2 regions of the Halobacillus sp. ABH2_015 genome follow, and region 1 is predicted to be linked to the other one. Evidence: a T-box and tRNA genes for the amino acid it is inferred to sense, from the RefSeq annotation. Region 1 holds a T-box; the other holds one or more tRNA genes.
The links. A T-box is a leader RNA that pairs with one kind of tRNA and senses whether it is charged. The one in region 1 lies ahead of glyQ (glycine--tRNA ligase subunit alpha), so its partner is inferred to be a tRNA-Gly.
Positions count from the first base shown of each region.

Region 2: it encodes a tRNA-Gly, which carries the amino acid that the T-box ahead of glyQ (glycine--tRNA ligase subunit alpha) is inferred to sense. The anticodon was not compared.

Region 1 covers NZ_JBSWUG010000002.1:2,199,976-2,204,175, reverse strand. The annotation lists gene ybeY (rRNA maturation RNase YbeY) at 1-99, shown strand, start outside; gene ACXAD6_RS11750 (diacylglycerol kinase) at 74-454, shown strand; gene era (GTPase Era) at 527-1,432, shown strand; gene ACXAD6_RS11740 (YqzL family protein) at 1,527-1,682, shown strand; gene recO (DNA repair protein RecO) at 1,701-2,447, shown strand; T-box leader at 2,497-2,668, shown strand; gene glyQ (glycine--tRNA ligase subunit alpha) at 2,731-3,618, shown strand; gene glyS (glycine--tRNA ligase subunit beta) at 3,611-4,200, shown strand, end outside.
Region 2 covers NZ_JBSWUG010000002.1:2,352,574-2,356,773, reverse strand. The annotation lists gene ACXAD6_RS12550 (GerMN domain-containing protein) at 1-39, shown strand, start outside; gene rph (ribonuclease PH) at 166-927, shown strand; gene ACXAD6_RS12540 (XTP/dITP diphosphatase) at 924-1,517, shown strand; gene ACXAD6_RS12535 (metallophosphoesterase) at 1,533-2,057, shown strand; tRNA gene ACXAD6_RS12530 (tRNA-Gly) at 2,324-2,397, shown strand; tRNA gene ACXAD6_RS12525 (tRNA-Arg) at 2,411-2,484, shown strand; gene ACXAD6_RS12520 (bifunctional aldolase/short-chain dehydrogenase) at 2,720-4,200, shown strand, end outside.

The DNA.
Region 1 (4,200 bases):
CATCTGCTGGGATATGATCATCTGAATGAAGAGGATGAAAAGAAGATGTTCACCCGCCAGGAGGACATTCTCCGTGAATTCGGGCTCCAGCGATCCTAAGAAAAAAGGAATAGGATTTGCCTATGCATGGAGAGGCATCAAACTGGTCTGGACATCGGAGCGAAATTTCCGCATTCATACCGCGGCTGCCATTCTGGCCTTAACAGCAGGCGGAATCCTGCGGTTATCCTTGGTGGAATGGGCTGTTCTTACGGTGACAATCGCTCTGGTCCTGACATTAGAGATGGTTAATTCCGCTATTGAAAAACTGCTGGACCACCTGCATCCGGACCGTCACCCGGCCGTGGGAGCTGTCAAGGACGTGGCGGCAGGTGCCGTACTTACGGCTGCCGGTGGATCTGTGGTCGTAGGTGTTTTCCTGTTCGGGCCGAAGCTCCTTGCTTTATTCATGTAACGGTAGACCTTACGGGATGTTATAATAGAATATAGAAGAACCTAAAGGTTAGATTTTATTGGAGGAACATGTATGACAGAGAATTTCAAATCAGGCTTCATTACGATTGTGGGCCGTCCGAACGTTGGTAAATCCACGTTCATGAACCGCGTAATTGGTGAGAAAATTGCCATCATGAGTGATAAGCCCCAGACAACGAGAAACAAAATCCAGGGTGTCTACACCGATGAAGAATCCCAGATGGTCTTTATCGACACCCCTGGTATTCATAAACCAAAGCACAAACTCGGCGATTTTATGGTGAACACAGCTGAAAATACGCTCAATGAAGTGGATGCCGTCCTGTTTATGATCAATGCAGAAGAAGGATACGGGCGCGGGGATCAGTTCATTATCGATCGTCTCCAACGCGTGAACCAGCCTGTCTTCCTGATCATTAACAAAATCGACCGGGTGCACCCGGACAAGCTGCTGCCGTTGATTGAGCAGTACAAGGACATGTATGATTTTGAAGAAATCATACCGATCTCCGCTCTCGAAGGTAACAACGTCAACCATCTGCTCGGGGTTTTAAAAAGCCATCTGCCGGAAGGTCCGCAGTTTTATCCGGAAGACCAGATTACCGATCACCCGGAGCGGTTTGTCATCAGTGAATTTATCCGTGAAAAGGTGCTTCACCTGACGCGGGAGGAAATTCCGCACTCGATTGCTGTAGTCATCGAAGGGATAAAGCCCAGGGAAGATGCTCCCGGCGTTTATATCCAGGCGGCGATCATCGTGGAACGTAAATCTCAAAAAGGGATCATTATTGGGAAGCAGGGCAGCATGCTGAAGGAAGTCGGCAAGAGAGCCCGTAAGGATATTGAATCCCTGCTCGGCAGTAAAGTGTATCTTGAACTGTGGGTGAAAGTACAGAAAGACTGGCGGAACAAGCAGATTCAACTCAGCGATTTCGGTTACAGGGACGACGAATACTAAAGGTTGGAAAAAATTAAGCCTTATAGATCAGGCCGGGGAAAGCAAGATAAGAATGTAAATGGTATCAGCGAATAAAAGAAAGGCGGTGTTTCTTGTGCTCGACAACCTTTCATGGAACGTTTTCAGGCAGACGGGAAGTGTGGAAACTTACTTGATGATGAAAGAATTTGAGTCGCAGGATCAACAACAGTCTCAGGAACCATTTGCTTCCTCCCCTGATCCCCTGACAACGAATGACCAAAATTCGTAAACGGAGCAGGTGATACACTTGATGGACAAAGTGGAAGGCCTTGTGATCCGTACTAATAATTATGGGGAAACACATAAGATAGTCACGATGATGACAAGGGAGAAAGGGAAAATAGGTGTCATGGCCAGAGGCGCTAAGAAGCCGAAGAGCCGGATGGCATCTGTATCCCAGCCGTTTATTCACGGAATGTATCTCATACAGTCAGGATCCGGACTTGGATCTATGAGCCAGGGGGAAATGTTATCCTCCCTCCGTTCCATCCGCGAGGATATTGTCAAAACAGCCTATGCTTCCTACATTGCAGAGCTGACCGACAAGCTCATAGAAGAAAAACAACCGGATCCTTTTCTTTTTGAACAGCTTCTGCAGACGATGGTGTGGATGAATGAAGATAAAGATCCGAACATCCTCACTATGATGTATGAATTGAAGCTTTTTAAAAAGGCCGGATTTGCGCCGGTGGTTGATCACTGCCTGAACTGCGGCAGTACAGAAGGTCCGTATTCCTTTTCCATGTCCGAAGGCGGTCTTCTCTGCTACCGCTGCAAGCATATCGATCCCGGAGCCTACGGCCTGCCGGATCCGCTTCCAAAGCTGCTGCGTTTATTTTTACATATTGATGTAAAACGACTCGGACAGATTACCATGAAGGAAGAAAATAAAAAGCTGCTCCGTCAGCTGATGGATGAATACTATGACCGTTACGGCGGATATTTTATCAAATCCAAAAAGTTTTTGAAGCAGCTTGATTTATTTTCTGAGTGAGGTTTGACAGCATCCTTGCAACTAGAGTATGATTCTAATATCAAATATACGTACTGCAGTGAAAGAGAGGAGTAGCTGAACCCCGTTCTCCACAAGCGAGCCTGAGCCGGTGAAAGTCAGGCGGGAACCATTCAGTGAAGGCGCTCTGGAGCAGTTTTTTAAAGTGGCTTTTCTACATAGAAGAGCAATTAGGGTGGAACCGCGGAAATCCCGTCCCTATGTCTGATTCAGGCATAGGGGCGGGATTTTCTTTATCCGCTCACTATTAGGAGGAGGAAAAGACTTGAATATTCAAGATATGATTTTAACCCTGCAGAATCACTGGTCCAGCCAGGGGTGTCTGCTCATGCAGGCTTATGATACGGAAAAAGGGGCAGGAACGATGTCTCCGATGACACTGCTTCGAAGCCTTGGTCCGGAACCTTGGAACGTAGCTTATGTAGAACCGTCCCGTCGTCCGGCTGATGGACGCTATGGCCAGAACCCAAACCGTTTGTACCAGCATCATCAGTTCCAGGTCATCATGAAACCATCCCCGGATAACATCCAGGAGCTGTATTTAGAATCCCTGCGTGCCCTTGGCATCGATCCGTTGAAGCATGATATCCGCTTCGTTGAAGATAACTGGGAAAACCCGACACTTGGAGCCGCCGGCCTTGGATGGGAAGTATGGTTGGACGGTATGGAAATCACTCAATTCACGTACTTCCAGCAGATCGGTGGATTGGAAGCGAAGCCGGTTTCAGCGGAAATCACGTACGGACTTGAGCGTCTGGCGTCCTATATCCAGGATAAGGAAAACGTATTTGAACTGGAGTGGACCAATGGCGTGACAGTTGGAGATATCTTCACACAGCCGGAATACGAACATTCCGTTTATACGTTCGAAGCGTCTGATGAAAAGATGCTCTTTGATTTGTTTGGGACCTATGAGAAAGAAGCGGAACGCATCATGGAAGAGGGACTCGTGTTCCCGGCGTATGATTACGTGCTGAAGTGTTCGCATACGTTCAATCTCCTGGACGCTAAGGGCGTCATCAGTGTCACAGAGAGGACGGGGTACATTTCACGGGTCCGGAACCTTGCCCGTAAAATTGCGAAAACCTATGTAGAAGAAAGGGAACGCCTCGGATTCCCAATGTTGAAGAAAGAAGGTGGAGCAGATGAGTAAGACTGTATTATTTGAGCTCGGCCTGGAGGAGCTTCCTGCCCGTTTTATTAATGATGCTCTTGCCCAGTTGAAAGATAAGACAGAGAAGTGGCTGACAGATAACCGGATTCCTTTTGGTGATATTCACGGCTTTGCCACACCGAGAAGACTGGCTGTCCAAATCACAGAAGTTGCTGATAAGCAGCCGGACGTCGAGGAAGAGGCGAAAGGCCCTGCTAAAAAGATTGCCTTGGATGAAGAAGGGAACTGGTCGAAGGCTGCCATTGGATTTACGAAAGGGCAGGGCAGAGACGTTGATGATATTTACTTCAAGGAAATCAAGGGTACAGAATATGTGCACGTGCGTAAGTTCATTGAAGGAAAGGAAACAGCCGCTCTGCTTGAGCAGTTTGGAGAGGTTTTTCTTTCTCTGAATTTTCCAAAGAATATGCGCTGGGGAGCCCGTGACCTCCGTTTTGCCCGCCCGATCCGCTGGATGGTGGCTTTATTCGGGGAGCAGGTGATTCCTTTCCAGATTGAGAACGTTCATACAGACCGCCGGACATTCGGTCATCGTTTCCTTGGATCAGAAACAACCATCAC
Region 2 (4,200 bases), 150 kb from region 1:
GTTTCAAGAACCGACATCAGCGGTGCTGAAGAAATGTAAAACCCGGCGCTTCAGAAGTGAATCACTTTTGAAGCGCTTTTTACGTTCATGAATAACTACCCGCACGTATGTAATTTGTGTTAAGATGGGCAAGGATAATGATGAAGAAAAAGGAGGTCATCATTGATGCGAAATGATCAACGCGAAGTCAATGAATTAAGAACCGTTACAATAGAAACCGATTATGTGAAACACCCGGAGGGATCTGTACTCATCAGCTTTGGAGATACAAAAGTGATCTGTAATGCCAGCATTGAGGACCGAGTGCCTCCTTTTTTACGTGGTCAGGGCAAAGGCTGGATTACAGCTGAATACGCCATGCTTCCAAGAGCCACGGAATCACGCAACATCCGTGAATCTTCCAAAGGGAAAGTATCCGGCCGGACGATGGAAATCCAACGCCTGATCGGCCGCTCTCTACGCGCGGTCGTCGATCTTGATAAAATCGGAGAACGTACCATCTGGGTCGACTGTGACGTCATCCAGGCCGATGGTGGCACGCGGACCGCTTCCATTACAGGTGCCTTTGTAGCTGTCGTGCTTGCTCTAGGAAAGCTTGTGAACAAAAAATCCATCAAAGAGCTGCCGATCACCGATTACTTGACGGCGATTTCCGTCGGGGTACTGCCGGACGGCAAAGAAGTTCTCGACCTCTGCTACGAAGAAGACAGCCGTGCTGAAGTAGACATGAACGTCATCATGACCGGCAAAGGCGAATTCGTAGAGCTTCAGGGAACAGGAGAAGAAGCAACCTTCTCGATGCAGCAGCTTCAGAAAATGCTTTCTCTTGCAGACGAAGGTGTCCAGGAGCTGATCAAGCTTCAGGAAGAAGCGATCGGAGAGTGGGCAGACGTGATTCGGGCGAAAGCCGGAGCCGCCAAAGCATGAAGGAGCTCTTAATCGCCACAAAGAACGAAGGGAAGATCAAAGAGTTCCGCGAGATGTTTTCCAAATACGGCATCTCCGTCGTTTCCCTTCTCGATCATGACCCTTCCATCGATATTGAAGAAACCGGTACAACGTTTGAGGAGAATGCCGTCATTAAAGCAGAAGCGATGATGAACGCTTTGAACATTCCTGTTGTAGCCGATGACTCCGGTTTAGAGGTCGATGCCCTGAACGGAGAGCCGGGGGTTTATTCCGCCCGCTATGCAGGAATAGAAAAAGATGACGAAAAAAATACAGCTAAACTGCTGAACGAGCTGAACGGAGTGTCCGAAGAAGAACGGACCGCCCGTTTCGTCTGTGCCGTAGCCGTCGCACGACCGGGAGAAGCGACGTTTACGAAGCGTGGAACGTGTGAAGGCCGAATTGCCGGGGAGCCGCAGGGAGAGCAGGGGTTCGGATATGATCCTGTGTTCATCCCAGAAGGCTCCAGCCGGACGATGGCTGAGCACACGTCCGACGAAAAGAACGCCATCAGCCACCGTCATCATGCCATCGTGCAGATCGAAGACTGGCTGAAAACTCAATCCTGAAAGTGGGGATGAAGGATGCCGAAAGTACTCATCATCAGTGACACACACGGACTAACCGACGAAGTAATGGAAATGAAAGAACGTCACAGTGACGTGGCTGCTATGATCCACTGTGGCGACTCCGAGCTCTCCTACGGATCGAAGGAGCTGGAAGGCTTTCATTATGCCAAAGGAAACTGTGACTTCGAACCCGAAATGGAAAACGATCAGGTTTTCACTGTCGGAGACATCACATTCCTCGTCACGCACGGGCATTTGTTTCAAGTGAAATCCACCCTGATGCCCTTATCCTACAGAGCGGAAGAAGCTGGAGCCCAGATCGCCTGCTTCGGACATTCACATATTGCAGGAGCGGAAAAGGTGAAGGACGCCCTCTTCATCAATCCGGGAAGCGCAAGACTTCCACGTGACCGCGAAGAACCGACCTACGCCATTCTGGAGTGGGAGGATCTCGATCACGTCCGCCTGCAGTATTACCATGTGAACGGGCAGAAAATTGACGGTCTCTACATGGAAACAGCAGTAGCAGCAAAGAATTAAAATTCTTTGCTGCAATCTGTTGACATATAAGCGAATCCCTAATATAATAATTCTTGTCCGCTTCAAAAGGACGTTAAAAAATATCTTTTGAAACACACATACATAGCTTTACATGCGAGTGTAGTTTAGTAGTAAAACCTCTGCCACGAGCTGAACTTCTGCCGAATCCACTGCGAGTTGCCCCGACGGACTTTACTTCCTTAAGAAGCTTTCAGAGGAAGGGGCATGCTGCGAAAGATAAACGCGGCTGAAACACATTTACATATGCGGGTGTAGTTTAGTGGTAAAACCTCAGCCTTCCAAGCTGATGATGAGGGTTCGATTCCCTTCACCCGCTCCATACATATTTATTTGTCCCAGTAGCTCAGCTGGATAGAGCAACAGCCTTCTAAGCTGTGGGTCGGGAGTTCGAATCTCTCCTGGGACGCTAAACAAAAAAGACCAATCCTTTGTAGTATAAAGGATTGGTCTTTTTTTGTATTAAGGTATTATTAGATTTTTTAGTATAGAGAACTTCTTCTACAAGCTTTGCTATATTTATTGTATATCCTATCTATGTTGGTTTCATATTTGATATGTTCAAAAACAAACAATAACAAAATTATTCAAAAGAAAACAAAAGTATGTTAAGGTAAAACAAACAAATAAATGGAGGTTTTACTTTGGTTGGAAATTTGTGGGACACTCATAATGTGAATTTTGAAAGCGGTTTATCAAGTTTGGTTTATCGTTCTAACCTTCTAGGAACAGATCGATCGATTGCAAATTGGGGAGGCGGCAATACCTCAACTAAGACTTTTGAAAAGAATTTCCGTGGCGAAGATGTAGAGGTCATGTGGGTCAAGGGTAGTGGTTCTGACTTAGCTACGATGGACTCTACTAATTTTACTGCATTAAAAATGGATGACATACGTCGGCTTTTAGCGGAAGACCATATGACGGACGAGGAAATGGTCCAGTATTTAAGTCATTGTATGATTGATTCAAGTCACCCGCGTTCTTCTATTGAAACTCTCCTGCATGCTTTCTTACCATTCAAACATGTAGATCACACTCATCCTGATGCCATCATCAGTATTGCTTGTGCAGATAATGGGAAGGATATAGCCGAAAAAATCTACGGAGACAGGTTTGTTTGGGTACCCTATATCCGTCCTGGGTTCGATCTCTCTAAGTTGATTGCAGAGAGCGTCAAGAACAATCCGAAAGCGGAATTAGTCATTATGGAGAAGCACGGATTGGTAACTTGGGGGGAAACTTCTGAAGAAAGTTACAATCAAACCATTTCTGTCATACAAGAAGCTGAAAAATATATACAAGAACAGTCCGAGAATCAAGAAATTTTCGGGGGGGCCCAACACACATCCCTTACAGAAAAAGAACGTAGGAATACATTAGCTGAAGTACTTCCTGTGATTCGTGGACTCGTCAGTACTGAAAACAAAATGATTGTTACCAATAATGATTCTGAAGAGGTTTTGAAATTTGTTAACAGTAAAAACGCTCACGACCTTTCACAAGTTGGAGCTGCCTGTCCTGATCACTTAGTACACACGAAAAGGGCTCCATTATTTGTGAGTTGGAATCCTCAAAAAGAGGATACCCACGAATTGATTGAGAGCATCAAGAACGGTGTCGAGTTTTTTAGAGAAGAATATAAGTCCTATTTTGAAAAAAACCAATCAGGAAATGAGACGATGTTTGAACCTGTACCTAGAGTCATACTTATTCCTGGTATTGGAATGATCAATACTGGAAAAGACATTAAAGCTGCAAAAGTAAGTGAATCCTTATACCATCGGGCTATTTCAGTCATGAAAGGGGCGACGATTCTAGGAAACTTTGTATCCCTGAAAGAAGAAGAGGCTTTTGCTGTAGAATATTGGCCGCTAGAGTTATATAAACTGAGTTTGGCACCTGCAGAAGCCGATTTTTCACGTCATATCAGTTTTGTTACTGGTGGAGCAGGTGGTATAGGTAGTTCTACTTGTTATCGTCTAGCATATGAAGGATCGCATATCGTTGTGGCAGATATTAATTGGGAAGGTGCTCAAGAACTTGCTGATAATTTAAACAATCAGTTTGGTAGTGAACGGGCTATTGCTGTGAAAATGGATGTGACGAAGGAAGAAGAAGTGGAAGA